Regions from separate parts of the Mesorhizobium sp. J428 genome, predicted to be linked through region 1. Evidence: predicted binding sites of a transcription regulator. Region 1 holds the regulator's gene; each other region holds the start of a gene.
The links. Region 1 encodes LexA, which represses DNA repair genes until DNA is damaged. Its sites were predicted from a motif close to TGTTCNNNNTGTGTTCNG; they were not measured.
Positions count from the first base shown of each region.

Region 2: recA (recombinase RecA) is a predicted target of LexA. The motif match lies at 3,959-3,976, and genes of this name have one in related genera.
Region 3: LRS09_RS26860 (single-stranded DNA-binding protein) is a predicted target of LexA. The motif match lies at 2,950-2,967, and genes of this name have one in related genera.
Region 4: LRS09_RS27015 (single-stranded DNA-binding protein) is a predicted target of LexA. The motif match lies at 2,998-3,015, and genes of this name have one in related genera.

Region 1 covers NZ_JAJOMX010000001.1:5,002,496-5,010,028, reverse strand. The annotation lists gene gltX (glutamate--tRNA ligase) at 1-1,390, opposite strand, end outside; gene LRS09_RS25220 (ComEC/Rec2 family competence protein) at 1,491-3,890, shown strand; gene lexA (transcriptional repressor LexA) at 3,916-4,629, opposite strand; gene glp (gephyrin-like molybdotransferase Glp) at 4,760-5,962, opposite strand; gene moaC (cyclic pyranopterin monophosphate synthase MoaC) at 5,967-6,461, opposite strand; gene trpC (indole-3-glycerol phosphate synthase TrpC) at 6,464-7,276, opposite strand; gene trpD (anthranilate phosphoribosyltransferase) at 7,273-7,533, opposite strand, start outside.
Region 2 covers NZ_JAJOMX010000001.1:4,764,344-4,771,876, reverse strand. The annotation lists gene alaS (alanine--tRNA ligase) at 1-2,572, opposite strand, end outside; gene recA (recombinase RecA) at 2,742-3,833, opposite strand; gene LRS09_RS23975 (DUF1467 family protein) at 4,043-4,312, opposite strand; gene mce (methylmalonyl-CoA epimerase) at 4,320-4,724, opposite strand; gene LRS09_RS23965 (ribonuclease J) at 4,867-6,537, opposite strand; partial or broken gene LRS09_RS23960 (biotin--[acetyl-CoA-carboxylase] ligase) at 6,559-7,382, opposite strand; gene nuoN (NADH-quinone oxidoreductase subunit NuoN) at 7,388-7,533, opposite strand, start outside.
Region 3 covers NZ_JAJOMX010000002.1:1,668-9,200, forward strand. The annotation lists gene LRS09_RS26835 (hypothetical protein) at 1-142, shown strand, start outside; gene LRS09_RS26840 (hypothetical protein) at 164-697, shown strand; gene LRS09_RS26845 (hypothetical protein) at 1,253-1,423, shown strand; gene LRS09_RS26850 (hypothetical protein) at 1,427-1,624, shown strand; gene LRS09_RS26855 (hypothetical protein) at 1,727-2,074, shown strand; gene LRS09_RS26860 (single-stranded DNA-binding protein) at 3,021-3,389, shown strand; gene LRS09_RS26865 (hypothetical protein) at 3,417-3,812, shown strand; gene LRS09_RS26870 (ParA family protein) at 3,809-4,609, shown strand; gene LRS09_RS26875 (ParB/RepB/Spo0J family partition protein) at 4,609-5,694, shown strand; gene LRS09_RS26880 (DUF192 domain-containing protein) at 5,691-6,137, shown strand; gene LRS09_RS26885 (MobC family plasmid mobilization relaxosome protein) at 6,461-7,009, shown strand; gene LRS09_RS26890 (relaxase/mobilization nuclease domain-containing protein) at 7,006-7,533, shown strand, end outside.
Region 4 covers NZ_JAJOMX010000002.1:28,458-35,990, forward strand. The annotation lists gene LRS09_RS26990 (hypothetical protein) at 1-191, shown strand, start outside; gene LRS09_RS26995 (hypothetical protein) at 213-746, shown strand; gene LRS09_RS27000 (hypothetical protein) at 1,302-1,472, shown strand; gene LRS09_RS27005 (hypothetical protein) at 1,476-1,673, shown strand; gene LRS09_RS27010 (hypothetical protein) at 1,679-2,122, shown strand; gene LRS09_RS27015 (single-stranded DNA-binding protein) at 3,069-3,437, shown strand; gene LRS09_RS27020 (hypothetical protein) at 3,465-3,860, shown strand; gene LRS09_RS27025 (ParA family protein) at 3,857-4,657, shown strand; gene LRS09_RS27030 (ParB/RepB/Spo0J family partition protein) at 4,657-5,742, shown strand; gene LRS09_RS27035 (DUF192 domain-containing protein) at 5,739-6,320, shown strand; gene LRS09_RS27040 (MobC family plasmid mobilization relaxosome protein) at 6,499-7,047, shown strand; gene LRS09_RS27045 (relaxase/mobilization nuclease domain-containing protein) at 7,044-7,533, shown strand, end outside.

The sequences.
Region 1 (7,533 bases):
ATTCATCGCGGCCGAGCACGGCGAGGACGTCGAACACACCGGGCGAGGTGCTCCTGCCGGTGAGGGCGGCGCGCAAGGGCTGTGCAACCTTGCCTAGCTTCAGCCCTCCAGCTTCGGCGACATCGCGCACGGCCGCCTCGGTATCCTGCGCTGTCCAGTTGCGCACAGAGGCGAGGGCTTCTGCCGCCTTCGCCAAGACCGCGCGCGCGTCGGCATCGAGAATCCCTGCCGCCTTCTCATCCAGCGGAAGCGGCCGCTGCGCGAACAGATAGCCGGCGCTGTCGGCAAGCTCGACCAAGGTCTTCGCGCGTTCCTTCAGGCCGGGCATGGCAGCCAGGAGCTGGGCGCGCCTGGCGTCCGTCAGCTTGGCCAGCATCTCCTCTCCGCCGGGAAGGAAGGGCAGTGTCGCCACCAGCGTGTCGGTCAGTTCGCGGTCATCGGTACGGCGCATCCAGACGCCGTTGAGCGCCTCCAGCTTGGCGAAGTCGAAGCGGGCGGCGCCCTTGTTGACGTCCTCGATCTCGAACCACGAAATCATGTCCTCGATCGACATCACCTCGTCGTCACCATGGCTCCAGCCGAGGCGCGCGAGATAGTTGAGCAGGGCCTTGGGCAGGTAGCCCATCGCGCGGTAGGCCTCGACGCCCAGCGCGCCATGGCGCTTGGAAAGCTTCGCGCCGTCGGCGCCGTGGATCAGTGGGATGTGCGACATCGACGGCACGTCCCAGCCCATCGCCTGGTAGATGACGGTCTGGCGGGCGGCATTGGTCAGGTGGTCGTCACCGCGGATGATGTGGGTGACGCCCATGTCGTGATCGTCGACGACGACGGCGTGCATATAGGTCGGATTGCCATCCGAACGCAGGATGATGAAGTCGTCGAGATCCTTGTTGGGGAAGCGGACCTCACCCTGGACGCGGTCGTGCACGACAGTCTCTCCCTCGTGCGGCGCCTTGATGCGGATCGCGCCCTTCACGCCCGCGGGTGCCTCGGACGGGTCGCGGTCGCGCCAGGCGCCGTCGTAGCGGGGCGGACGACCCTCGGCCTTCGCCTTCTCGCGCATGGCGTCCAGCTCGGCCGGCGTCTCGTAGGCATAATAGGCCTTGCCCGTAGCGACGAGCTGCTCGGCGACCTCGCGGTGGCGTGGGGCGCGGTCGAACTGCGAGATCGGCTCGCCGTCCCAGTTGAGGCCAAGCCAGCTCAGCCCGTCGAGGATCGCGGCGGTCGCCGCCTCGGTGGAGCGTTCGCGGTCGGTGTCCTCGATGCGCAGCAGCATCCTGCCGCCGGTGTGTTGGGCATAGAGCCAGTTGAAGAGCGCGGTGCGGGCGCCGCCAATGTGGAGGTAGCCCGTGGGCGAGGGCGCAAAGCGCGTGACGACTGGACTGGACATGGACTGTTCCGGATGGCGGCGCAGGCCGCGCGGGTAGCGTTTCGTTGCGGTTCATGTAGCATGAAGTGTCTGAGGCGCAAGGTCGTCGGGTGGCTGTCGCATGGACGGCGAGGGGAGCGATCAGAGACAGGACGAGCGCGGCCTGTTCTCGCCGGCTTTTGCGACGCTGCAGGCGCTGCCGGCCGCGCGAGATCAAACCGGACTGTCCAATCAGCCGTTACCTGCCCTGAGCCCGCCGATGCCGCGGCGCATGATCGCGGCAGGGCGCGTGGAAGCGGGTCCCGTCCACGCGTCCGAACAGGCGGCATCGGCCGTTCAGCTCGAGATAGATCGGGGCGGCGCATTCCTCCTCGTGCCCGTGCTGCTCTGCGCCGGAGCGGCCGTCTATTTCGCACTCGACTTCGAGCCAGGCTGGACGCCGATCCTCTCGCTGGCTGGTCTCTTCGGAGCCGTTGCCTGGCTGGCCCGTAATGTCGCGGTGGCGAGATATCTCGCGCTGGCACTTCTGCTCCTCGTTGGTGGTGCCTTCTTCGGCAAGGTGGAAACCTGGCGCTCCAGCACGAAGGTGATCGGCGGCGAAATCACCACACGGCTGACGGGGCGTGTCGAGACGATCGAAACCCGCGAGAAGGGGCGCATAAGGTTGACGCTCGCGGTGATGGCGACAGAGCGGCCGAAGTTGCGCTATCAGCCCGACCGCGTGCGCCTGACGGCCCGATCCGCGCCGCCGGGCCTTGAGCCGGGTGCTGCGGTGACGGGATTGGCGCGGCTCGCGCCGCCGCTCGGGCCGTTGCGTCCCGGCTCCTACGATTTCGCTTTCGAAAGCTATTTCGACCGGATTGGCGCGAGCGGCTTCTTTCTCAAGCGGCCTGAGGTTTTGCCGGCGGCGGACGAGAGTTCGTTGCGCGCGCGCGTGGAAGCCTGGATCGAAGCGCGGCGCCTCGCGCTTGCCGGGCGCATCCGCGGCCATATCGGTGGGCCCGAGGGCGAGATCGCGGCCGCGCTCGTCGCCGGCGTGCGTGCGGGAATCCCGGAGGATGTCAACGAGACGCTGCGCATCACCGGGCTCGCGCATGTGCTGTCGATCTCCGGCCTGCACATGGCGCTGGTGGCGGGCGTGGTGATCGGGTCGCTGCGGCTCGGCTTTGCCGCCTTTCCCGGATTTGCCTCGCGCCATCCGGTGCGGAAATACGCGGCTGTCGGCGCGCTGGCAGCACTTGCCGCCTATCTTCTTATCTCAGGTTCGCAGGTCGCCGCCGAGCGCAGCTTCCTAATGATCGCGGTGATGCTGGTCGCGCTGCTTTTCGATCGCGCGGCGCTGACGATGCGCAACCTGGCGATCGCCGCCCTGATCATCATCGTGCTCTCGCCGCACGAGGTCGTCGGGCCAAGCTTCCAGATGTCGTTCGCGGCAACGGCCGCGCTCGTTTCCGCCTATGGCTGGTGGGCGGAACGCAGAGCGCGCCGAGCACAACCGAATCCTGCACAGCGTGGCGCGCTCCTGCGGATTGCGCGAACGGTCGTCTTCTACGCCGCGGGGTTGGCGGCCACGTCGCTGATCGCCGGCGTCGCGACCGGCATCTTCGGCGCCTGGCATTTCCAGCGTGTCTCGCCGCTCGGCCTTGTCGCAAACCTCGCGGCCATGCCCGTGTTTTCGGTCGTCGTGATGCCGGCGGCGGTGGCCGGAATGGTGCTGATGCCTTTCGGCCTCGATGGGCCAGTCTTCATAATCATGGGGCAGGGGCTGTCGCTGGCACTTGCCATCGTCCGCTGGCTCGCCGAGCGCACGCCGGTCGATGCGATCGGCGCGGTTCCCTCCGCTTCCGTTGTCCTGCTCGCGCTTGCGCTGGTGCCGCTCACGCTTGCCACGACGACCGCGGTGAGACTGCTCGCGGTCCCGCTCGCCGTCGTGGGCTTTGCAAGCCTGACGCTTCGCGAATTGCCGCAGGCCTACGTCTCCGAGGATGCGCGACTGGTCGGGATCAGGACGCGGGACGGCATGCTGGCAGTCAACCGCGACCGTCCGAATGCGTTTACGGTCGAAGACTGGTCGCGGGCGACGATGGCAACCGGTATCATGAAGCCGGCAAAGGAGACGGAAGCCGGAACCACTGGCACCGTCATGGATATTTCTCCGGCGCGATTCTTCTGCGCGGGCGACCTGTGCCGGGTCGAACATGAGTCGGGAGCCGTGGTCGCTCATGCGTTGACGATGCCCGACGCCGAGCAGGCCTGCGACACGGCGAGCGTAATCGTCATCGCCGATCCGACGGCTGCCAATCCCTGCCCGCACAGCAAAGTGCAAATCATCACCGCGCGACGGCTTGCGCTGGACGGCAGCGCAGAGATCCGCTTCGACGGTGTGGGAAACGCTTCCGTCACCTACGCCCTGTCCGGCACGCGTCCCTGGCACGACCACCGCCGCTTCTCGCGCGCCGCCAGAGGCATGGCTCCTTACGAGCCCGCAAACAAAAAAGCCGGCACGAAGCCGGCTTCCTGAACCACTCGTCGGCTCTTCGCGACGCTCAGTATTTCCGGATGAGGCCGACGAGACGACCCTGCACCTTGATCCGGTCCGGGCCGAAGATCCGCGTCTCGTAGGCCGGGTTGGCGGCTTCGAGAGCGATCGAGGCGCCCTTGCGGCGGAAGCGCTTGAGTGTGGCTTCTTCCTCGTCGACCAGGGCCACGACGATGTCGCCGGGGGTGGCCGCGTTCGTGTTGCGGATGATGACCGTATCGCCGTCGAAGATGCCGGCCTCGATCATCGAATCTCCTTTCACTTCAAGGGCATAGTGCTCGCCGCCCGACAGCATTTCCGGCGGCACCATGATCGCGTGGGTCTGGTGCTGGATGGCGTCGATCGGCACGCCGGCCGCGATGCGGCCCATGACGGGGATCGAGATCGCGCTGCCCGCATCGTTGCTGGCAACGGGCGCGCGCGGCGGCTCGGCCGGCTTCTGGCCGAGGCTGCCCTGGATGACGCTCGGGGAGAATTTGCGCGGGCCGGCGAGGGCGGGAGACATCGATTCCGGTAGGCGGACGACTTCCAGCGCGCGCGCCCGGTTGGGCAGGCGGCGGATGAAGCCGCGCTCCTCCAGCGCCGTGATCAGGCGGTGGATGCCGGACTTCGAGGCAAGGTCCAGCGCCTCCTTCATCTCGTCGAAGGAAGGGGGAATGCCGGACTCCTTCATCCGCTCGTGGATGAACATCAGCAACTCGTGTTGCTTGCGCGTCAGCATTTCGCCCTCCAAGAATCGCCAGACAAACAAAACCAGAACAAACACTATCTGTTCGATATGTGTTCTGCAACCGCTTAAATTTTAGTGAATTTGTTTACCGTTCGTTCAGGCTATTTGCCGAGCCGGCTTCTCATCGCAGCAGAACCACGCGGCAGGGAGAGCCCGCAGGGGCTGCGGGAGCGAAGGGCGGACGGACGATGAGGGCGTTGGCGTCGGCCAGAATCCGCAGCATCGAAGAATCCTGCACAGGGAAGGGCGCTGCAACGAGTTGGCCGTCGCGACTCTCGACACGGGCGCGGACATAGTCCTCACGCTGGTCGTTTTCGGTCATGTCGACACCCAGAACCGCGTCCCGAATGTCCAACATATGGGGCCGTCCTCCCAGTTGCGCGACGAGCGGCGCGACGAAAAGGTGCGAGCAGACGAGAGAGGCCACCGGATTGCCGGGGAGCCCGAGCACCCGCACGTCGCCCAATCGGCCGAACATCAGCGGCTTGCCGGGCCGCATCGCGATCTTCCAGAAGTCGAGCGTCATACCGGCAGAACTCAGCACCTCGCGCACCAGGTCGTGGTCGCCGACCGAGGCGCCGCCGAGCGTGACGATGATGTCCGCGCCCGCTGCGCGTGCGCCATCTATCGCCGCGGCGATCCCAGAGCGGTCGTCACGTACGATGCCGAGATCGAGGGGGACGGCACCCATCTTTTCGACCACGGCAGCCACGCCATAGGCATTCGAGGAGATGATCTGGTCCGGCCCGGTCTCGCTGCCCGGCGGCAGCAGTTCGTCGCCCGTGGCGAGGATAGCGACCAGCGGCTTGCGGATGACCGGCAGCGCCGCGTGGTTGGCGGCAGCCGCCAGCGAGACGGCGGCGGGATCGAGGAGCCGGCCCGCCTCGAGCAGAGGCTCACCTTCGCGGAAGTCGAGAGCTTGCCGGCGGATGTTGCGGAAGGCCGCGACGGGCTCCAATGCTTCCACACCATTGGGCGAGAGGCGCGTGTTCTCCTGGATCAGCACGGCGTCGGCCCCGGCAGGAACCGGTGCGCCGGTAAAAATGCGGACCGCTTCGCCGGGGCCAACCGTGCCCGTGAACCCCTTGCCGGCCGGCGCCTCGCCGATGACACGCAGCGTCGCGGGCACCGATGCGACGTCGGCGGCGCGGACCGCATAGCCGTCCATCGCGGAGGCGTCGAAGGGCGGCTGGGTGCGCAGCGCCGCGATGTCTGTGGCGAGCACGCGCCACGCGGCCTGGCCGATCGCGACGGTTTCGGATGCGAGCGGGGCAGCCCCGTCGAGGAGGCGGGCCAGGGCGTCCTTCACCGGCATCAGCGCCATTGGATCAGCCGTTCGTCCGGCGGTAGTCGCCCGACTTGCCGCCGGTCTTCTCGACCAGGCGGATGCCCGTCAACTCCATCTCGCGGTCCACGGCCTTGGCCATGTCGTAGATGGTGAGGCAGGCGACGGAAGCCGCGGTCAATGCCTCCATCTCGACGCCGGTCTTGCCGGTGACGCGCGCAGTCGCCGTGACGCGCAGGCCCGGAAGGGCTGCATCGGGCTCGATCTCCAAGCCCACCTTGTCGAGGAGCAGCGGGTGGCAGAGCGGGATCAGTTCGTGCGTCTTCTTGGCCGCCATAATGCCGGCGATGCGGGCGACGCCGATCACATCACCCTTCTTCGCATTGCCGGCGACGATCATGTCGAGCGTTTCGCGCTTCATCACCACCGAGCCCTCGGCGATCGCGACGCGCTGCGTCTCGGCCTTCGCGCCGACATCCACCATATCGGCCTGCCCGTCGGCGGCGATATGGGTGAGGCCCGGCGAGGGGGCGGTCATCGTCACTCGGCCGCCGCTGCGGCGGCGCCGTTGAGCAGCAGGCGCGTAGCCGCCGCGACGTCGGCCTGGCGCATCAGGCTCTCGCCCACCAGGAAGGTGCCGATGCCGTGGCGTGCGAGCCGCATGCAGTCGGCATGGGTGAAGATGCCGCTTTCGCCGACGAGCAGCCTGTCGGCCGGCACCATGCGGGCCAGCCGCTCCGACACGTCGAGCGAGACTTCGAAGGTGCGCAGATTGCGGTTGTTCACGCCGATCATCGATGAGGCGAGCTTCAGCGCGCGCTCCATCTCCGCTTCGTCGTGCACCTCGACGAGAACGTCCATGCCGAGATCGAACGCGCAGGCCTCGAGCGACTTCGCGTCGTCGTCGGAGAGGCTCGCCATGATGAGCAGGATCGCGTCCGCACCCCAGGCGCGCGCCTCGAGCACCTGGTAGGCGTCGAACATGAAGTCCTTGCGCAGCGCGGGCAGGGCGCAGGCGCAGCGCGCCTCGGTCAGGAATTCCGGCGCGCCTTGGAAGGACGGGGCATCGGTGAGGACGGAGAGGCAGGCGGCACCGCCGGCCTCATACGCGGCGGCAAGCGACGGTGGGTCGAAATCCGCCCGTATCAGGCCTTTCGAGGGGCTCGCCTTCTTGATCTCCGCGATCAGAGCAAACTCGCCTTTGGCGCGCTTCGCCCGCAGGGCCTTGAGGAAACCGCGCGGCTGCTCGCCGCCTGCGATCCGTGCCTTGAGTTCGGCGAGCGGCGTGCGCGCCTTGGCGGCGGCGATCTCGTCGCGCTTGTAGGCCTCGATCTTGCGCAGGATATCGGTCATGCGTTGGACACCTGCACCAGTTTCTCCAGCCGCGCCAGCGCCTTGCCGTCATCAATGGACCGGACGGCCAGCGCGATGCCTTCCTTCATGTCGGCCGCCACACCGGCAACGACAAGCCCCGCGCCGGCGTTCATCAGCACGGTGTCGCGATAGGCGCCGGGCGCGCCGGCCAGCATATCCCGCAGTGCCCTGGCGTTGAAGGCGGCGTCGCCGCCCTTGAGCTCAGCCTGCGTGTGCCAGGCCAGGCCATATTGCGC
Region 2 (7,533 bases), 240 kb from region 1:
CACCGCCGCCCTGACCGCCGAGTGCGGCCGCCGCGACACGGACGAGGTCGACCGCGCTGAAGCGGCCGGTAAGATCGGGCGTGACCGCGACGACGACGCTGGCCTTGCCGTCGTCGGACGCGCCGACGAAGACCACCACGCCGGAACCCAGTGCCTGCTTCGCCTCGTCGGCGAGGCCCTTCAGGTCCTTCGGCTGAACGCCGGTGACGACCCGCCCGGTGAAGGAGACGCCGGCGACCGTTTCGGTCTCCCCTGCCCCGCTCGCGCCACCGCCGCCCAGCGCCAGCTTCTTGCGCGCTTCGGTGAGCTCGCGCTCCAGCTTGCGGCGTTCCTCGACAAGACCCTCGACGCGCGCCAGAACCTCGCCGGGACCGACCTTGAGCGCGGAAGCGACCGCCTTGAGGCGGCGGTCCTGCTCGTCGAGATGGTGGCGCGCATCCTCGCCCGTCAGCGCCTCGATGCGCCGCACGCCGGCCGCGACCGCGGCGTCGGAAACGATGCGGATCAGGCCGATGTCGCCGGTCGCGCGGACATGGGTGCCGCCGCAGAGTTCGACCGAATAGGGCCGGTTGGCCTTCTGGCCGTGCAGCGCCGTTCCCATCGACACGACGCGGACCTCGTCGCCGTATTTCTCGCCGAACAGCGCCATGGCGCCTTCCGCGATCGCGTCGTCGACCGACATAAGCCGCGTGCTCACCGGGCTGTTCTGGACGACGATCTCGTTGGCCATCTGCTCGACCTGTTCGAGCTCCTCGGCCGAGATCGGCTTGTTGTGCGAGATATCGAAGCGCAGGCGCTCCGGCGCCACGAGCGACCCTTTCTGCGCAACGTGGGTGCCGAGAACCTCGCGCAGTGCCTCGTGGATGAGATGCGTGGCGGAGTGGTTGGCGCGCAGGCGGCTGCGGCGCGCATGGTCGACCTTGAGCTCGACCGCGGCGCCCACCTTGGCCTTGCCCGACACGACCTTGCCGACATGGACAAAGACGCCGTTCGCCTTCTTCTGCGTGTCGGTGACCTCGATCGCCACGCCGTCGCCCGAGATCATGCCGGTGTCGCCCATCTGGCCACCGGACTCGCCGTAGAATGGCGTCTGGTTGACGATGACCGACACGGTCTCGCCCTCCGCCGCGGCATCGACGGCAGCACCGTCGCGCACGATCGCGGTGATGACGCCTTCGGCCTTTTCCGTGTCGTAGCCGAGGAACTCGGTCGCGCCGAGTTTTTCGCGCAGGCCGAACCAGATCGTCTCGGTCGCGGCCTCGCCGGAGCCGGCCCAGTTGGCGCGCGCCTCGGCGCGCTGGCGCTCCATCGCGTCGGTGAAGCCGGCGAGATCGACGGAGATCGAGCGCTGGCGAAGCGCGTCCTGCGTCAGGTCGAGCGGGAAGCCGTAGGTATCGTAGAGCTTGAAGGCCGTCTCGCCGTCCAGCATGTCGCCGGCGTGCAGCGTCTCGGTCGCGTCCGCGAGCAGGCCGAGGCCGCGCGCCAGCGTCTTCCTGAAGCGCGTCTCCTCAAGCTTCAGTGTCTCGGTGATCAGCGCCTGGCCGCGGCTGAGCTCCGGATAGGCCTGGCCCATCTCGCGCACCAGCGCCGGCACCAGCTTCCACATCAGCGGGTCGGAGGCACCGAGAAGCTGCGCATGGCGCATGGCGCGGCGCATGATGCGGCGCAGCACATAGCCGCGTCCCTCGTTTGACGGCAGCACGCCGTCGGCGATGAGGAAGCAGGAGGAGCGCAGATGGTCGGCGATGACGCGATAGGACGCGACATTGTCCTTGCCCGGACCCTTGCCGATCTCCGACGAGGCGGCGTCGATCAGATGGCGGAACAGGTCGGTCTCGAAGACGCTTTCGACGCCCTGCAGGATGGAGGCCATGCGCTCCAGGCCCATGCCGGTGTCGATCGACGGGCGCGGTAGCTCGATGCGCTCCTCCTTCGTCACCTGCTCGTACTGCATGAAGACGAGGTTCCAGAATTCGAGGAAGCGGTCGCCGTCCTCTTCCGGGCTGCCCGGCGGGCCGCCCCAGATATGCTCGCCGCGGTCGATGAAGATCTCCGAGCACGGGCCGCAGGGGCCGGTGTCGCCCATCGCCCAGAAATTGTCCGAGGTGGCGATGCGGATGATGCGGTCGTCGGAGAAGCCGGCGATCTTTTTCCAGTAGCCGGCGGCCTCGTCGTCGGTGTGGTAGACGGTGACGAGCAGCTTGTCCTTCGCCAGCCCGAACTCCTTGGTGATCAGGTTCCACGCGAGCTCGATCGCGCGCTCCTTGAAATAGTCGCCGAAGGAGAAATTGCCGAGCATCTCGAAGAAGGTGAGATGGCGGGCCGTGTAGCCGACATTGTCGAGGTCGTTGTGCTTGCCGCCGGCGCGCACGCTCTTCTGCGCCGTGGCCGCCCGCACATAGGGGCGCGTCTCCAATCCGGTGAAGACGTTCTTGAACTGCACCATGCCCGCATTGGTGAACATCAGCGTCGGATCATTGCGCGGCACGAGCGGACTCGACTCGACGACCTCGTGGCCGTTCCTGCGGAAGTAGTCGAGGAAGGTCGACCGGATCTCGTTGACGCCACTCATCTTCGTGCCTTTGCGGGGAACGCCGGGAACCCGGCAGAATTCTGGACTTCGGCCTTTTAGCGGCGCCCTTCCGCACTGTCCAGAATGCGCGGGTGAGCCTGTGTCACAGATGCGAAAAGGGCCGCGGATCGACCGCGGCCCGAATACGTCTCTGCGCCTTGAAGGTCGGCTACATGGCGGCCGCGTCGTCGGCGTCGTCGGAATCGGATGCCGAGCCGGTCTCGAGGAACTTGTCGGCGATCAGCCCGGCATTCTGGCGCAGCATCTGCTCGATCTCGCCGGCGAGTTCGGGATTGGCGCGCAGGAATTCCTTGGCGTTTTCGCGGCCCTGGCCGAGGCGCTGCGAATTGTAGGAGAACCAGGCGCCCGACTTCTCGACCACGCCGGCCTTGACGCCGAGGTCGATGAGTTCGCCGGTCTTCGACACGCCTTCGCCATACATGATGTCGAACTCGACCTGCTTGAAGGGCGGGGCGAGCTTGTTCTTCACCACCTTGACGCGGGTCTGGTTGCCCGTCACCTCGTCGCGGTCCTTGACCGAACCGATGCGGCGGATGTCGAGGCGCACCGAGGCGTAGAACTTGAGCGCGTTGCCGCCGGTGGTCGTCTCGGGCGAGCCGAACATGACGCCGATCTTCATGCGGATCTGGTTGATGAAGATGACCATCGTGTTGGAGCGCGAGATGGAGGCGGTGAGCTTGCGCAACGCCTGGCTCATCAGGCGGGCCTGCAGGCCTGGCAGCGAGTCGCCCATCTCGCCCTCGATTTCGGCGCGCGGCGTCAGCGCCGCCACCGAGTCGACGACCAGAACGTCGATCGCGCCGGAGCGGACCAGCGTGTCGCAGATCTCCAGCGCCTGCTCGCCGGTGTCGGGCTGCGAGATCAGCAGGTTCTCGAGATCGACGCCGAGTTTGCGGGCATAGACCGGGTCGAGCGCGTGTTCGGCGTCGACGAAGGCGCAGATGCCGCCCTTCTTCTGCGCTTCGGCGACCGTATGCAGCGCCATGGTGGTCTTGCCCGAGCTTTCCGGACCGTAGATCTCGATGATGCGGCCGCGCGGCAGGCCGCCGACGCCGAGCGCAATGTCGAGGCCGAGCGAGCCGGTCGACACGACGCCGATCTCCACCACCTGCTCGTTCTGGCCGAGCCGCATGATCGAGCCCTTGCCGAAGGCGCGCTCGATCTGGGACAGCGCCGCGTCCAAAGCCTTTGTCTTGTCCACCGATTTGTCCTCAACCAGCCGCAGTGTGTTCTGAGCCATGATACATCACCCCTAGATCGTCAATGAAGGCCGAGCGCCGCTTTGTCCGATGGTGATTTGTATCTGTTTTGTTCTCTTTTTGCAAGAGGCATCAATTCATTGAAAAATCGACATATTCCGCGCCGTGTTCTTTTTTTGTTTCATCCCGTGCGTAAGGGAGGGATTCCCGCGCTCGGCGCGTCCGCGTGCGGCTGCGGGACAGAATCAGCCTAGTTGAACTCGGGCGCAATGCGCGGCAGGTCGTCGAAGCTGTAGCCGGCCACCTGATTGAGATAGTAGAGCACGCCGAAGATGATCGCGGCAACGATCGTCGTGCGCACCATCGCCCGCAGCATGTGCGCGCCGCGCGGCGCGCTCGGCACGGTGCCCAGCGTCACTTCACCGTCCTCGTCCTGCGTCTTCAAACTGAAGGGCAGCGTGGCGAAGAGCACGAGCCACCAGATGATGAAGAAGATGGCGAAGGCGGAGAAGTAGCCCATAGCGGGATCAGACCTGTTCCAGTTCCACCAGCGTGCCGGCGAAATCCTTGGGATGCAGGAACAGCACCGGCTTGCCGTGGGCGCCGATCTTGGGATTGCCGTCGCCCAGCACCCGCGCCCCCGACGCCTTGAGCTGGTCGCGCGCGGCCAGGATATCCTCGACCTCGTAGCAGACGTGATGCATGCCGCCCGACGGGTTCTTCGCCAGGAAGCTGGCGATGGTCGAGTCGGCGCCGAGCGGCTCCAGCAGCTCGATCTTCGTGTTCGGCAGCTCGATGAAGACCACCGTCACGCCATGCTCGGGCAGCGCCTGCGGCGCCGTGACGGTCGCGCCCAGCGTATCGCGATAGGTGGCGGCCGCGGCCGCGAGATCCGGCACGGCGATGGCGACGTGGTTCAGGCGTCCGAGCATGAGGCGGCTCCGCGGGTTCGGGCAGTAGGGCAATAAGGCAGTAGGGCAATAGGGGAAAGCAGGAAACGGGGCGAAAGCGCGCACATCCGAGACGATCCGGCCAGTGCAGAATCGTCCCCTACTCCCCTACCGCCTTACTCCCCTAGTACGTCACAAACACCGTCACGACGGGCTTCTTGCCCCAGGCCTCGTTGGCGGAGCTGCGCACGGCGCGCCGCACGGCCTCGGCCACGAGGTCGAGGTCCTTGCGCCGCTGGCGCGGGATGGACTGGACCGCACCGGCGGCAGCGTCGAGCAGCATCTCCTCGAAATCCTCGCCGCCGGCATTGACCTGCGGCAGGCCGATCGCCACGAGGTCCGGGTCGCCCGCGAGGTCGTAGCGCTCATCCAGCACGACATTGACCGCGACATGGCCGGCGAAGGAGAGCTTTCTCCGGTCCTTGACGCCAACGCCCTCGTCCGTACCGATGATGCGTCCGTCCTTGTAGATCCGCCCGAACGGAACCTGGTCGATGATCTCGGCCGGGCCGGGCGCCAGCTTGGCAACGTCGCCGTTGCGCACCTGCATGACCTCGGGAATGCCTTGCATGGCGCCCAGCGAGCCCTGCGCCACCAGATGTGCCGCCTCGCCATGCACCGGCACGAGGATGCGCGGCCGCGTCCATTCGTACATACGCTTCAGTTCCGAGCGGCGCGGATGGCCGGAGACGTGGACCAGCGCATCGCCGTCCTCGATGATCTTCACGCCCATATCGATGAGGCTGTTCTTGATCTCGAGGATCGCCTTCTCGTTGCCGGGAATGGTGCGGGAGGAAAAGATCACCGTGTCGCCGGCCGCGAGCTTCACCGAGCGCAGTTCGTCGCGCGACAGCTTTGCGAGTGCTGCGCGGTCCTCGCCCTGGCTGCCGGTGCACAGCACCACCAGGCTCTCGCGCGGGACGCCGGCGAACTCCTCCTCGGCGATGAAGGGCGGCAGTCCGTCGAGATAGCCGAGCTCGCCAGCGACGTCGATGACGCGGCGCATCGAGCGGCCGAGCACCAGCACCGAGCGGCCGGCGTCGCGCGCTGCCTCCGCTATCGAGCGGATGCGGCCGACATTGGAGGAGAAGGTGGTGATGGCGACGAGCGCGGGCGCCTTCTCGATCTCGGCCCGCAGCCCCTTGCCGACATCCTGCTCGGAGGGCGATTCGCCCTCGCGCATGGCATTGGTGGAATCGCACATCAGCGCAATGACGCCGGCGTCGCCAAGCGCGCGGAAGCGCGCCTCGTCGGTCTTGGGGCCGATCTCGGGCGCGGGATCGATCTTCCAGTCGCCGGTGTGGATCACCGTGCCGAGCGGCGTGGTGATCGCAAGCGACACCGGCTCCGGGATCGAATGCGCCACCGCAATCGCCTCGATGCGGAACGGGCCGATCTCGAAGGTCTCGCCGGCGCGATAGATCGTCACCGGCACTTCCGGAGCGCCGCGCTCCGACTGGCGCTTGGCCTCGAGCAGCCCGGCAGAAAATGGGCTCATCCAGACCTGCGCCTTCAGTCTCGGCCACAGGTCCAGCAGCGCGCCGTAGTGGTCCTCGTGGGCATGGGTGATGACGATCCCCTTGAGATTGGCCAGATCGGCCTCGATGAAACGCGTGTCCGGCAGGACGAGGTCGACGCCCGGCAGGTCGGGGCCGGGAAAGGTCACGCCGACGTCGACCACGATCCACTGCCGCGCATTCGCCGGCCCGTAGCCGTAGAGCGCGAAGTTCATGCCGATTTCGCCGACGCCCCCCAGCGGGACGAAGACGAGTTCGGCCGAATCATTTTTAGCCATTTTCGTTTCCTCTTGCCCCGTTCAGTTTCTGCCCGCCGAGGCAACCGCGCCGAAATGCACGTCGCCGGCAGCGATGGCTACAGTGCCACCTTTATCGTTGCGAATGACGAAGCGGCAATCCTCGTCGATCGTCTCGAACACGCCGCGCACGATATTACCGTCAATGTTGACCGCCACCTCGCTGCCGAGGCCGGCGGCACGGGCGAGCCACAGCCGGCGGATCTCCGCAATCCCCCTGCCCCCTGCCCAGATGCGGTCGAGCCGCGTCCAGGCGTCGGAGAGCGCGAGGAAAAGCGTCTCTGCATCGATCCTGAACCCCAGCGCGGCGAGCGACGTCGCAGGGTATGGCAGGCCGGCCGGATGCGCCACGACATTGACGCCTATGCCGATCGCAAGCGCGAAGCGGCCGTCCGGCAACATGGACGACTCGAGCAGGATGCCGGACAGCTTGGCGTTGGAGCAGAGCACATCGTTCGGCCATTTCAGCTCGAACCGCGGCGCGTTCGGGCCGCTTGCGCCGTCCATGCCGATGGAGATGCCGGCATCGGGTGCCAGAGCATCGAGGGCCTCTCCAAGGGCAAGACCGGCAACAAAGCCGAGCGTGGCAGCCTGGCGCAGATCGGTCTCGACCCGAAGCAAGGTGGCCGCGAGATTGCCGTCGACCCATGCCCAAGGCCGGCCGCGACGGCCGCGCCCCCTTCCTGGCGTGTGGTGACGAGCCAGAGCGGACCTGACTCTCCCTGACGTGCCCTTTCGAGCGCGATCGCATTCGTGGAGCTGGAGACTTCGAATGCCTCCAGACGGTAGCCCGCAGCCTCGGCGAGCGGAGAGAGGCGAAATCCCATCCCGCTCAGAAGAACGCCCGCGCGGCCGCTTCGGCGAGCGCTTCGACCGGCTGCCCGACCAGCATATAGAACAGCACGAACAGGCCAGAGACGCCGAGCACGATCCGAAGCTCGCCGGTCATCGGCACGAAGCCGCCGGCCGGCTCGTCGA
Region 3 (7,533 bases), on a different contig from region 1:
CGCACCGCTCGTACGTCTTGGCCTGCTTGAGGCTGATGACGATGATCCTGCACACCGGGTCGTCTCGAAACGTGGCGAGGAAACCTGGAGCCAATTCGTCCAGAGAGGCGGTCAGTTCCCGGAAGACCTGACCAATCTCTAGCCCTATTCAGAAAGCTATTCCATGTCACAAGAAAACCATCGGATCGCCGCCGCCATCGATCTGCGAATGCGACAACTGGAAAAGCAGGGCATTCAAGGAGCGGCGGTCGTCCATCATATGCTTGGCTATATGCAGGGTCTTCAGCAGATTTACGACACGGCTTCGGACAAGGTGCTGTCGAACCTGTGTCAGCGCTATCCGGGCTTCTATCGCTATGCGGATATGATGGAGTCCATGTCCGAGAGAAATCAGCAAATGATCGAGGCGGGAACGCACCCCTACCGCGATCTGCCTGAACTTCCCGAGAAGCTGAAGCGGAGCTTGGCTGCATTGATGGCCAGTGCGGCCGATCTCGAACGTGCCTTCCAGTCTGCCGTGGATTGCGGTGACTTCGCCCGTCACGTCGACCAACTCGACAGCCTGAAACGGCAATGGGGCGCGGATTTGCAGCGCCTGGTCGAGTTGTTTCGCTCTTCAGACGTTGCTCCCCAAAGCCAACTCATCGTGCAAAGCGCCCTCAAAGCCATGGCTGAGCGAATTAATCGGCTCGGGTGAGCAATTGGTGAGCAATCTGGTCCCTGAAGCCGCCGCTAAACGTAGGACATTGATAAAACCCTTAACGTAGGATTCCGCCCTCAGCCGGAGCCGACCCCTTATTGGCGCAATTTCCCATGCGGTTTCGTCGTTCACCGCTCTATCCCCGTGTCCCGAGGCGCGTGCCCTGATCGTAGCCGCGTCGCTGCCGGCACAAAGGTAGCTTCGCCAACGCCTACGCTGCGCTTCTGGCGTCGCCTTTGCGCTCTGCAGCTCGATCCGCGGCTGATCCCCGGGCAACGGCTCAGGGCTCTCGGCGAAGCAGCGGAAATCGATGGACGGTTCCGTCCTGGTCGCCTGCAGCCGCGACCTATGACGGCAGAGAGCCACTGTTCCGGCTAAGGCAACTCGCAAAGCAGCGGAGCAAAAGCGGTCTGCAGTGAGAAGCTGGTCGGTCTCGAATCCCTCGCAAAAACGAGGGGTTGACATTCCGATAAGTGGTGACACAACATCGCCAAAATATGCTATTGTGGCGTTGTGTCGTCACCATTCCGAAACGACGGCAAAGGAGGAGGTATGAAGTTCTTCGATGATCTGGTGGTGGGTTTCGCGACGCGTGTGATCCGTGGCGCGTTGGCGGTCGGAACTGTGTTCGTCTATGTCCAGGCGGCGGGCCTATTTCTGCTGCTGGCTGGCGCGGTGGTGCTGGCCGTCTACTACGCCGGCCGCCTCGCCCTGGGAATCTAAGCCATGAGCACCCCGACCTACGCTGAAATCGCCGCCAGCTGGGATATTTGGATCGAGTGCGTCGACACCGACGCCACAATGACCGCCGAAGAGTTCGACGCGATGAGCATCGAAGACAAGGTTGCGCTTCAGGTCGTGGCGTTCGGCGCGGAGATCCCCTCGCCTACCGAAAGGGCCGCTGTCGTGGATCGGGAGCGGTAATCGCCATGGCCCGACCTCTCGCCCAGGAGATGAGAGTACAGGGCTCGCTTACCGGCGAGCTGCAAAACCTGATCTATGACCTGCTGCCAACGCTCGAAGAGCTTGAGGCCAAGCGACGTCGACCTCGTAGGTCAGACTGCGAAACTCAAAGCTGCCGGACTGATCTACGCAACGGAGTGGTGGCGGCCGGACGGCAATGGCGCCCCCCGCTACCTCTATCTGCTCTACCCACAGCAGCCCGGCCAACCGCGACGCCGCGACTACGTTGGTGCGGACGACGACAAGATCCAGGAAGCGCGGGAGAGCATCGCCAGGGCCAAGCAATTCGACACGCTGACTGCGGAGGCGCAGCAGATACGAGAGAAGATTGAGAACGCAGCCGAATTCCTCGATCAAGGCTGCGCCGTCCTCAAGGGCAAACCGCGCTTCATGCTACGCCGACGGCCGTAGTCAATACTGTTAAGCGCTGCCCTCCGCAGGCCCGGCTACCGCCGGGCCTTTCACATGGTCCCTCGGCAGCCACTGCCATATCGCAATCATGGCGATAAGCGGTGGGTAAGTCTGTGCATAACCCTGTGGATCAAAGACGTTATCCACGCTGAAATTGTCTTGTGTGCAATCTCTTGGATTCATTGCGGAAAACACGCTTGTCCACAGAAACTGACGCTGAAACACTCTTATGCCCAGACGCTGAAACAGTCTTGCGTCCGGAATCGAAAATGAGCGTTAAAGCATTGAAAAAAAAACGGATTTCGCGCAGGCGGTGAACTCTCCCTATATTGATTCAGATTTACCTATATCTATACCTGTAGCTAGAGCACTTCAATCAACCACTCCCCCAGCTAGAAGCTCACAACAACACCTACCCTCCGCGCCTTCGGCGCTCCGCCCCGTCGCCATTGGCGACGGCCTGTCGGCGGCAAGCCGCCTCCAATAGCGTGCCCTACGGGCACTGGTCTACTACTTGATCTTCCATCAACCACCAGAACTCACACTTCCAACGTCGAGCCCGGCAGAACCGCCGCAATGGCTTTTGAAAAAAATGGGGGCGACCGTTGAGTTTTAAGTGGCTCAAATCGGCTCGCATTCGACCGTGGAAGGCGCTCTAGCGCATCAGGTGGAGCGAAGCGGCCGCCGGCGCGGTCACGCTCCTAGGGCCTCCCAGGCGCTTTTGGTGCGATTTGTCTTTTCGGGGCGGCGCTGCGGTTTTGCAGCTCGCTTTTCAGCCCGCGCGAATTGGCGGTGAACTGGCGAAGAAGATGGAAAAATCCCCTCGATTTTGGATGCTCAGCCCACGGAAACTGTTTTCCGGATTGTTGTCTAGTTGTTGTCTGTTTGTTTTCCCTTCTGTTATACTTGATTCGCGGCGAATTCCGTCGCTCCATCGGAGAAATCCATGCAAAGCAATACCTTTGCCGGCCGCCTCGCAGACGCGCCGGCTCTGCGCAGAACGGCATCTGGCGCCGTCTGCAGGTTCACGCTGATTTCCAACGAGTACGCGGGCAAGGACGACAACAACAACAGCCTCGAACGCGCGGTGAGGGTCCAGTTCGTGGCCTTCAACAAGAAGGGCGAAGCCATCGCCGAAAACTGTCGCAGGGGCGATCAGCTGATCGTCCAGTGGTCGTTGCGCAACAACGACTACCAGGACAGCAAGACTGGCGAGACCGTCTATGGCTTCGATTTCCGGGTCGAAGATTTCGAATTCGGTGCGCCGGGTTCGATCAAGCGAGCCGAGCTGCAAGAGCGCCAGGGCGCAAACTGAACCATGACGCAAGGGACAGTGCCACAGATGGACGCCGTGCAGTTCGCAGCTGTAGCGGCGTCGTGTCGATGGTCCAAAAAATCGCTGGCCATCGCGCGCCACATTCTCGTGGATGGTGTTTCGCTGCCGGAAACGGCGGCGAAACACGCCGTTACGCCGAAGCACGCTCGCGTGCTTCTGGCGCGGTTTAAGGAGAAGGCCGAGCGAATGGCCGAACGAATGACCGAGCGGAAGCGGCTCGAAGCATTCATGCAAAAAGAGCAGCCCAAGCTGGCGGTGCACCCCCTCACCTCTTTTCTCAACGACATGCAGACCCTTCGCGAGAAGGGTTACACCTTCGCACAAGTCGTCGCCTACCTCAAAACCAACGGCGTGACGACTTCGGAGACGACAGTTCGCAATTTCCTACGGAGCAACGGATGAAAACGATTGTCCTGGCCAATCAGAAGGGCGGCGTCGGCAAAAGCGCCGTCGCCTGTCAACTGGCTTATTTTTTTAGCCAGCCGATCAACCAACCCATGAACAAGCGCGTCCTGGTGATCGACCTCGACCACCAGCGCAACACCACCAAAGCGTTGAGAACCGGCGGTTTTTGCGTCGTGTCCGCTACGACCAGCAGCAAGCTCCTGACCGACCCGAAAGCCGACATCGAGCACGCTGAATTTGTCTTGGTCCCGGGCGATGGCGACTTGCTCAAGATGGAAAAGAAGGCGGCGGAACACAACGCCTACGCCTCGAATCTTCTGGCGTTCCTGGCTCGCGTTGCAGACAGTTTCGATGTCTGCATCATCGACACGAACCCGAATCCGGACATCCGCCAACTGTCTCCGCTCGTCGTCGCCGATTACGTGCTCGCGCCGATCGAACTCAACCAGGAGGCCATCGATGGGATCGGCGACCTGTTGAACCACGAAAATATCGGCATCCGGCGAATTCAGGCAACGCTCAACAAGAAGCTGAAATTCCTCGGCATCTTGCCAAACAAAGTGGAGCCGACGCCGTTCCAGCGCGACAACTTCCGCGCCCTTTCCACGGCGTACCCGAAATACCTCATCGCAATGTCGCCCGGCTTCGCTGCAATCAAGAAATCGACAGCGATCGCCGAGGCGCAAGCGGCCGGCGTGCCGGTGTGGCGGCTCGGCAAAACGTCCGGCCGCGACGCTTGGCGCGAAATGCGCCCCGTCTTCGACAAAATCGCACAACTGATGGAGGTTGCATAATGGCGCTCGACCTTTCTGCGCTCGATGAAGCGCCCCCTACCCCGGCCACCGCCGCCGGCGAGCCTTTGATGATCCGTCTCGCCGACATCGAAGTCGATCCAAACCAGCCGCGAAAGTCGTTCGATCCGGTCAAGATGGCCGAAATGGTCGCTTCCGTGAAGGCGCGCGGCGTTAAGTCGCCGGTTTCGGTGCGCCCTCACCCGGACAAGCCCGGCAAATGGATCTTGAACTACGGCGAGCGTCGCTATCGTGCTTCGATAGACGCTGGCCGCGAGGAAATCCCCGCTTTCGTCGATCAGCAGCACGACGACTACGATCAGGTTATCGAAAACCTGCAGCGCGAAGACCTGCGGCCCATGGAACTCGCACTGTTCATCAACCGCAAAAAGAAGGACGGTGACAGGAACGCGAAGATAGCCCGGGAACTCGGAGTCGATGCGTCGTTCATCACTTACCATCTGGCCCTGATCGACCCACCGGCCGCAATCGAAGCGCTCTATGCGAGCGGCCGCTGTACGTCGCCGAAAATTCTCTATGACCTGTCTACGCTTCACGGCAAATACCCCGACGAAGTGGATGCATGGGTGGAGCAAGCGGAAGAGGTGACGCGGGCGGCCGTGTCCGCGCTTTCCACCTCGCTCAAGAATGGTACGAGCCAAGAACCGCCGCAGCCGCCGAACGGCAGCGGTATCTCCGGCGGCGGAAACCTTGGAATGTTCCAAGGTTCCGGCCCTGATGGCGGCCATGGAGGATCAGCCACCGTGGCTAAGGACGAAGGCAAACCGGCCAAGACAAAGCCGGGTGCAAGTGCTGACGGCAGGGGCAACAACGGGGAAGGCGGTGAGGGCGGCGAACCTCCCGAGGAAGGTCGCACCAGCTGGCCGAGGGGGAAAGTCGCGTCCGACCCGACGCTGATGCGCAAGCCATTGCTGCTGGTGACCATCGACGGTCGAAGCGCTGCCATCCTGCTGAATCGCAAACCGACTTCGACGGGTCTGGTGCATATTCGCTACGAGAACGGCGAGAACGCGGAAGTCTCCGCCGCGGACTGCGTCATCGAAAGCCTCAGCGAGGAAAACGGGTGAGGGCGGTTCTCGCCGCCTTCGCCCTGGTACTAGCGCTTCCGGCAGCAAGCGCTAGTGCCGCCGGACCGGATGAGGTCTGCGACCTGCATTTTTCCGGCGGCGCGATCCTACCTGCCGTCCCGGTTGCCAAGACAGTTGCAGCGCAGGCGACCGGGCTCGCGAACCGCGACGACGCAGGCCCGGGGCTGCTGTTTAGTTGGCCCAAGGCCGAACCTCGCGTGTTCTGGATGCGGGACACCCATTTCCCGCTGACCGTTGGCTTTTTCGGCGCAGACGGCGTGCTATTCGCCCAGGCGAACATGCAGCCGATGACCGACACCTACCACTTCTCGGTGAGCCCGGCGGCCGACGCGCTCGAACTCGCGCAAGGTCAGTTCGAGCGGCACGGCTTGCGGATCGGCTCGAGAATCGTTTCTCGTGAGTGCCGGCCGGCGGGTCCATAGCCGGCGTAGGGTAGGGCGCGTCAGAAATCGGCCGAAAAAGGGACAGGCGATGCCTGTCCCTTTTTCATTTCCGCCGCCTGATGGGCGAGGCGCGATGCGCCCGCCGCTGTCGCCCAACGGGCGCAGCTTAACTCGTCTGCGTGACCGCAGACTGAATAGCCCACCCCTGCGCCTCGTAAGAGGGCAGGGGCGGCGTAGCTCCTTGGAACCTTCCAAGGAGCGGAGGCGCGTAGTGGGCTATTGCAGGATAGGCCGAAGGCCGGTAGAGTACGCGCGTACAGCGCTCCTCTGGCACCCTGTCGGGTGCGTATGACAGGCCCACAATGACCACTGAGAAGCCGAACAGCCCCTATCTCAATCTCTACCTCGGCGAACTGAAAGAGCCGTGGGAGGCCTATTGCGCCGCGCGCAATCTCAAGCCCGGCGCTGCCATCCGCGCAGCCATCCAGGCACAGTTGAAAGCAGCACGGCCGCCGTATGACTCGCAGCCCTTGGCCGCATCGCAGGCCCCAGCGCAGGCCGAGCCGCGCAGGCGTTACGAAATCACCTTGATCCCTTCCGAAATGGACGCCATCCGCCGCAGGCTGGACGGCAAGCGCACTCCGCGCGATTGGATTGCGGCCGTGATCCGCGCCGCCCTTACTCGTGAACCTCAGTTCGGCGACGCCGAGGTCCAAGTCCTCGCGAACTCCAATTACCAGCTGCAGGCGATCGGTCGGAACCTCAACCAGATCGCTCGCAGGCTCAACGAGCGCAAGGCGCAGGACTTTCCCGCGAGGCGCGTCGCGGACATTGAGCGCACCATCGCCCAGCACACCGAGGCCGTCACCGCCCTCATGCGCGCCTGTCAGGAGCGCTGGCCCCTCGCATGAGCGCGTCGATTGACCATTGGCTTGACGAATTCGGAGCCGAGCTAGACCCGATCTATTCGCGTGGCCGCCATGTCAAAGCGCCCCGTAAGGCGCCCGGCACAGGCTCCAAGGCGAAGCGCGGTAAACCCACGGGGCCGGCGACCAGGGAAAGTCGGCGCGCAACCCTTGAACGGATTGCGCGGAAGTCGCCGGAAGTCATGGTCAAAATCACCGGGGGCGGGCGAAACATGCGTCAAATCAAGGCGCACATGGATTACATCTCGCGCAACGGTCTTGTGGAACTCGAAGACGAGCAAGGGCTCGCCTATCTCGGCAAGAAGGATGTCCGCAGCGTTCGCGATACATGGCGCGATGGCGGTCATTCCATTCCCAGCGACGGCGACGACGGGCCGCGCGAGGCTTTCAACATCATGCTTTCAATGCCTCCGGGTACCCCGCGGGATGAAGTCAAGGCGGCTGTGCGTGCCTTCGCCGCTGATGAGTTCCAGGGCTTCCAGTACTGTTTCGCCGCTCACAACGACGAG
Region 4 (7,533 bases), on a different contig from region 1:
TTGTCGTGCCCGGGCACACCTATGAAAAGCAATTCGGTGACAAGACGGTCGCACCGCTCGTACGTCTTGGCCTGCTTGAGGCTGATGACGATGATCCTGCACACCGGGTCGTCTCGAAACGTGGCGAGGAAACCTGGAGCCAATTCGTCCAGAGAGGCGGTCAGTTCCCGGAAGACCTGACCAATCTCTAGCCCTATTCAGAAAGCTATTCCATGTCACAAGAAAACCATCGGATCGCCGCCGCCATCGATCTGCGAATGCGACAACTGGAAAAGCAGGGCATTCAAGGAGCGGCGGTCGTCCATCATATGCTTGGCTATATGCAGGGTCTTCAGCAGATTTACGACACGGCTTCGGACAAGGTGCTGTCGAACCTGTGTCAGCGCTATCCGGGCTTCTATCGCTATGCGGATATGATGGAGTCCATGTCCGAGAGAAATCAGCAAATGATCGAGGCGGGAACGCACCCCTACCGCGATCTGCCTGAACTTCCCGAGAAGCTGAAGCGGAGCTTGGCTGCATTGATGGCCAGTGCGGCCGATCTCGAACGTGCCTTCCAGTCTGCCGTGGATTGCGGTGACTTCGCCCGTCACGTCGACCAACTCGACAGCCTGAAACGGCAATGGGGCGCGGATTTGCAGCGCCTGGTCGAGTTGTTTCGCTCTTCAGACGTTGCTCCCCAAAGCCAACTCATCGTGCAAAGCGCCCTCAAAGCCATGGCTGAGCGAATTAATCGGCTCGGGTGAGCAATTGGTGAGCAATCTGGTCCCTGAAGCCGCCGCTAAACGTAGGACATTGATAAAACCCTTAACGTAGGATTCCGCCCTCAGCCGGAGCCGACCCCTTATTGGCGCAATTTCCCATGCGGTTTCGTCGTTCACCGCTCTATCCCCGTGTCCCGAGGCGCGTGCCCTGATCGTAGCCGCGTCGCTGCCGGCACAAAGGTAGCTTCGCCAACGCCTACGCTGCGCTTCTGGCGTCGCCTTTGCGCTCTGCAGCTCGATCCGCGGCTGATCCCCGGGCAACGGCTCAGGGCTCTCGGCGAAGCAGCGGAAATCGATGGACGGTTCCGTCCTGGTCGCCTGCAGCCGCGACCTATGACGGCAGAGAGCCACTGTTCCGGCTAAGGCAACTCGCAAAGCAGCGGAGCAAAAGCGGTCTGCAGTGAGAAGCTGGTCGGTCTCGAATCCCTCGCAAAAACGAGGGGTTGACATTCCGATAAGTGGTGACACAACATCGCCAAAATATGCTATTGTGGCGTTGTGTCGTCACCATTCCGAAACGACGGCAAAGGAGGAGGTATGAAGTTCTTCGATGATCTGGTGGTGGGTTTCGCGACGCGTGTGATCCGTGGCGCGTTGGCGGTCGGAACTGTGTTCGTCTATGTCCAGGCGGCGGGCCTATTTCTGCTGCTGGCTGGCGCGGTGGTGCTGGCCGTCTACTACGCCGGCCGCCTCGCCCTGGGAATCTAAGCCATGAGCACCCCGACCTACGCTGAAATCGCCGCCAGCTGGGATATTTGGATCGAGCACGTCGACACCGACGCCACAATGACCGCCGAAGAGTTCGACGCGATGAGCATCGAAGACAAGGTTGCGCTTCAGGTCGTGGCGTTCGGCGCGGAGATCCCCTCGCCTACCGAAAGGGCCGCTGTCGTGGATCGGGAGCGGTAATCGCCATGGCCCGACCTCTCGCCCAGGAGATGAGGGTACAGGGCTCGCTTACCGGCGAGCTGCAAAACCTGATCTATGACCTGCTGCCAACGCTCGAAGAGCTTGAGGCCAAGTACGTCGACCTCGTAGGTCAGACTGCGAAACTCAAAGCTGCCGGACTGATCTACGCAACGGAGTGGTGGCGGCCGGACGGCAATGGCGCCCCCCGCTACCTCTATCTGCTCTACCCACAGCAGCCCGGCCAACCGCGACGCCGCGACTACGTTGGTGCGGACGACGACAAGATCCAGGAAGCGCGGGAGAGCATCGCCAGGGCCAAGCAATTCGACACGCTGACTGCGGAGGCGCAGCAGATACGAGAGAAGATTGAGAACGCAGCCGAATTCCTCGATCAAGGCTGCGCCGTCCTCAAGGGCAAACCGCGCTTCATGCTACGCCGACGGCCGTAGTCAATACTGTTAAGCGCTGCCCTCCGCAGGCCCGGCTACCGCCGGGCCTTTCACATGGTCCCTCGGCAGCCACTGCCATATCGCAATCATGGCGATAAGCGGTGGGTAAGTCTGTGCATAACCCTGTGGATCAAAGACGTTATCCACGCTGAAATTGTCTTGTGTGCAATCTCTTGGATTCATTGCGGAAAACACGCTTGTCCACAGAAACTGACGCTGAAACACTCTTATGCCCAGACGCTGAAACAGTCTTGCGTCCGGAATCGAAAATGAGCGTTAAAGCATTGAAAAAAAAACGGATTTCGCGCAGGCGGTGAACTCTCCCTATATTGATTCAGATTTACCTATATCTATACCTGTAGCTAGAGCACTTCAATCAACCACTCCCCCAGCTAGAAGCTCACAACAACACCTACCCTCCGCGCCTTCGGCGCTCCGCCCCGTCGCCATTGGCGACGGCCTGTCGGCGGCAAGCCGCCTCCAATAGCGTGCCCTACGGGCACTGGTCTACTACTTGATCTTCCATCAACCACCAGAACTCACACTTCCAACGTCGAGCCCGGCAGAACCGCCGCAATGGCTTTTGAAAAAAATGGGGGCGACCGTTGAGTTTTAAGTGGCTCAAATCGGCTCGCATTCGACCGTGGAAGGCGCTCTAGCGCATCAGGTGGAGCGAAGCGGCCGCCGGCGCGGTCACGCTCCTAGGGCCTCCCAGGCGCTTTTGGTGCGATTTGTCTTTTCGGGGCGGCGCTGCGGTTTTGCAGCTCGCTTTTCAGCCCGCGCGAATTGGCGGTGAACTGGCGAAGAAGATGGAAAAATCCCCTCGATTTTGGATGCTCAGCCCACGGAAACTGTTTTCCGGATTGTTGTCTAGTTGTTGTCTGTTTGTTTTCCCTTCTGTTATACTTGATTCGCGGCGAATTCCGTCGCTCCATCGGAGAAATCCATGCAAAGCAATACCTTTGCCGGCCGCCTCGCAGACGCGCCGGCTCTGCGCAGAACGGCATCTGGCGCCGTCTGCAGGTTCACGCTGATTTCCAACGAGTACGCGGGCAAGGACGACAACAACAACAGCCTCGAACGCGCGGTGAGGGTCCAGTTCGTGGCCTTCAACAAGAAGGGCGAAGCCATCGCCGAAAACTGTCGCAGGGGCGATCAGCTGATCGTCCAGTGGTCGTTGCGCAACAACGACTACCAGGACAGCAAGACTGGCGAGACCGTCTATGGCTTCGATTTCCGGGTCGAAGATTTCGAATTCGGTGCGCCGGGTTCGATCAAGCGAGCCGAGCTGCAAGAGCGCCAGGGCGCAAACTGAACCATGACGCAAGGGACAGTGCCACAGATGGACGCCGTGCAGTTCGCAGCTGTAGCGGCGTCGTGTCGATGGTCCAAAAAATCGCTGGCCATCGCGCGCCACATTCTCGTGGATGGTGTTTCGCTGCCGGAAACGGCGGCGAAACACGCCGTTACGCCGAAGCACGCTCGCGTGCTTCTGGCGCGGTTTAAGGAGAAGGCCGAGCGAATGGCCGAACGAATGACCGAGCGGAAGCGGCTCGAAGCATTCATGCAAAAAGAGCAGCCCAAGCTGGCGGTGCACCCCCTCACCTCTTTTCTCAACGACATGCAGACCCTTCGCGAGAAGGGTTACACCTTCGCACAAGTCGTCGCCTACCTCAAAACCAACGGCGTGACGACTTCGGAGACGACAGTTCGCAATTTCCTACGGAGCAACGGATGAAAACGATTGTCCTGGCCAATCAGAAGGGCGGCGTCGGCAAAAGCGCCGTCGCCTGTCAACTGGCTTATTTTTTTAGCCAGCCGATCAACCAACCCATGAACAAGCGCGTCCTGGTGATCGACCTCGACCACCAGCGCAACACCACCAAAGCGTTGAGAACCGGCGGTTTTTGCGTCGTGTCCGCTACGACCAGCAGCAAGCTCCTGACCGACCCGAAAGCCGACATCGAGCACGCTGAATTTGTCTTGGTCCCGGGCGATGGCGACTTGCTCAAGATGGAAAAGAAGGCGGCGGAACACAACGCCTACGCCTCGAATCTTCTGGCGTTCCTGGCTCGCGTTGCAGACAGTTTCGATGTCTGCATCATCGACACGAACCCGAATCCGGACATCCGCCAACTGTCTCCGCTCGTCGTCGCCGATTACGTGCTCGCGCCGATCGAACTCAACCAGGAGGCCATCGATGGGATCGGCGACCTGTTGAACCACGAAAATATCGGCATCCGGCGAATTCAGGCAACGCTCAACAAGAAGCTGAAATTCCTCGGCATCTTGCCAAACAAAGTGGAGCCGACGCCGTTCCAGCGCGACAACTTCCGCGCCCTTTCCACGGCTGCCCCGAAATACCTCATCGCAATGTCGCCCGGCTTCGCTGCAATCAAGAAATCGACAGCGATCGCCGAGGCGCAAGCGGCCGGCGTGCCGGTGTGGCGGCTCGGCAAAACGTCCGGCCGCGACGCTTGGCGCGAAATGCGCCCCGTCTTCGACAAAATCGCACAACTGATGGAGGTTGCATAATGGCGCTCGACCTTTCTGCGCTCGATGAAGCGCCCCCTACCCCGGCCACCGCCGCCGGCGAGCCTTTGATGATCCGTCTCGCCGACATCGAAGTCGATCCAAACCAGCCGCGAAAGTCGTTCGATCCGGTCAAGATGGCCGAAATGGTCGCTTCCGTGAAGGCGCGCGGCGTTAAGTCGCCGGTTTCGGTGCGCCCTCACCCGGACAAGCCCGGCAAATGGATCTTGAACTACGGCGAGCGTCGCTATCGTGCTTCGATAGACGCTGGCCGCGAGGAAATCCCCGCTTTCGTCGATCAGCAGCACGACGACTACGATCAGGTTATCGAAAACCTGCAGCGCGAAGACCTGCGGCCCATGGAACTCGCACTGTTCATCAACCGCAAAAAGAAGGACGGTGACAGGAACGCGAAGATAGCCCGGGAACTCGGAGTCGATGCGTCGTTCATCACTTACCATCTGGCCCTGATCGACCCACCGGCCGCAATCGAAGCGCTCTATGCGAGCGGCCGCTGTACGTCGCCGAAAATTCTCTATGACCTGTCTACGCTTCACGGCAAATACCCCGACGAAGTGGATGCATGGGTGGAGCAAGCGGAAGAGGTGACGCGGGCGGCCGTGTCCGCGCTTTCCACCTCGCTCAAGAATGGTACGAGCCAAGAACCGCCGCAGCCGCCGAACGGCAGCGGTATCTCCGGCGGCGGAAACCTTGGAATGTTCCAAGGTTCCGGCCCTGATGGCGGCCATGGAGGATCAGCCACCGTGGCTAAGGACGAAGGCAAACCGGCCAAGACAAAGCCGGGTGCAAGTGCTGACGGCAGGGGCAACAACGGGGAAGGCGGTGAGGGCGGCGAACCTCCCGAGGAAGGTCGCACCAGCTGGCCGAGGGGGAAAGTCGCGTCCGACCCGACGCTGATGCGCAAGCCATTGCTGCTGGTGACCATCGACGGTCGAAGCGCTGCCATCCTGCTGAATCGCAAACCGACTTCGACGGGTCTGGTGCATATTCGCTACGAGAACGGCGAGAACGCGGAAGTCTCCGCCGCGGACTGCGTCATCGAAAGCCTCAGCGAGGAAAACGGGTGAGGGCGGTTCTCGCCGCCTTCGCCCTGGTACTAGCGCTTCCGGCAGCAAGCGCTAGTGCCGCCGGACCGGATGAGGTCTGCGACCTGCATTTTTCCGGCGGCGCGATCCTACCTGCCGTCCCGGTTGCCAAGACAGTTGCAGCGCAGGCGACCGGGCTCGCGAACCGCGACGACGCAGGCCCGGGGCTGCTGTTTAGTTGGCCCAAGGCCGAACCTCGCGTGTTCTGGATGCGGGACACCCATTTCCCGCTGACCGTTGGCTTTTTCGGCGCAGACGGCGTGCTATTCGCCCAGGCGAACATGCAGCCGATGACCGACACCTACCACTTCTCGGTGAGCCCGGCGGCCGACGCGCTCGAACTCGCGCAAGGTCAGTTCGAGCGGCACGGCTTTCGAATCGCCTCAAAAATTTTTTTTTGTAAGTGCCCCCCCGCGCCCAAAAACCCCCCAAAAGGGGGGGGCCAAAAAAAAAAAAAAAAAAAAAAAAAAACCCCCCTCCCCTTTTTTTTTCTCCCCCGCGGGAGGGGGGGGGGGCGCCCCCCCCCCCCCCCCCCCAAAACACAACCAAAAAAACCCTAACACAAAAAAAAAAAAAAAAAACCCACCCCCCCCCCCAAAAAAGAGGGGGGGGGGGGAAAAAAAAAAAAAAAAAAAAAAAAGGGGGGAAGGGGGGGATAAAAAAAAAAACGAAGGCCGGTAGAGTACGCGCGTACAGCGCTCCTCTGGCACCCTGTCGGGTGCGTATGACAGGCCCACAATGACCACTGAGAAGCCGAACAGCCCCTATCTCAATCTCTACCTCGGCGAACTGAAAGAGCCGTGGGAGGCCTATTGCGCCGCGCGCAATCTCAAGCCCGGCGCTGCCATCCGCGCAGCCATCCAGGCACAGTTGAAAGCAGCACGGCCGCCGTATGACTCGCAGCCCTTGGCCGCATCGCAGGCCCCAGCGCAGGCCGAGCCGCGCAGGCGTTACGAAATCACCTTGATCCCTTCCGAAATGGACGCCATCCGCCGCAGGCTGGACGGCAAGCGCACTCCGCGCGATTGGATTGCGGCCGTGATCCGCGCCGCCCTTACTCGTGAACCTCAGTTCGGCGACGCCGAGGTCCAAGTCCTCGCGAACTCCAATTACCAGCTGCAGGCGATCGGTCGGAACCTCAACCAGATCGCTCGCAGGCTCAACGAGCGCAAGGCGCAGGACTTTCCCGCGAGGCGCGTCGCGGACATTGAGCGCACCATCGCCCAGCACACCGAGGCCGTCACCGCCCTCATGCGCGCCTGTCAGGAGCGCTGGCCCCTCGCATGAGCGCGTCGATTGACCATTGGCTTGACGAATTCGGAGCCGAGCTAGACCCGATCTATTCGCGTGGCCGCCATGTCAAAGCGCCCCGTAAGGCGCCCGGCACAGGCTCCAAGGCGAAGCGCGGTAAACCCACGGGGCCGGCGACCAGGGAAAGTCGGCGCGCAACCCTTGAACGGATTGCGCGGAAGTCGCCGGAAGTCATGGTCAAAATCACCGGGGGCGGGCGAAACATGCGTCAAATCAAGGCGCACATGGATTACATCTCGCGCAACGGTCTTGTGGAACTCGAAGACGAGCAAGGGCTCGCCTATCTCGGCAAGAAGGATGTCCGCAGCGTTCGCGATACATGGCGCGATGGCGGTCATTCCATTCCCAGCGACGGCGACGACGGGCCGCGCGAGGCTTTCAACATCATGCTTTCAATGCCTCCGGGTACCCCGCGGGATGAAGTCAAGGCGGCTGTGCGTGCCTTCGCCGCTGATGAGTTCC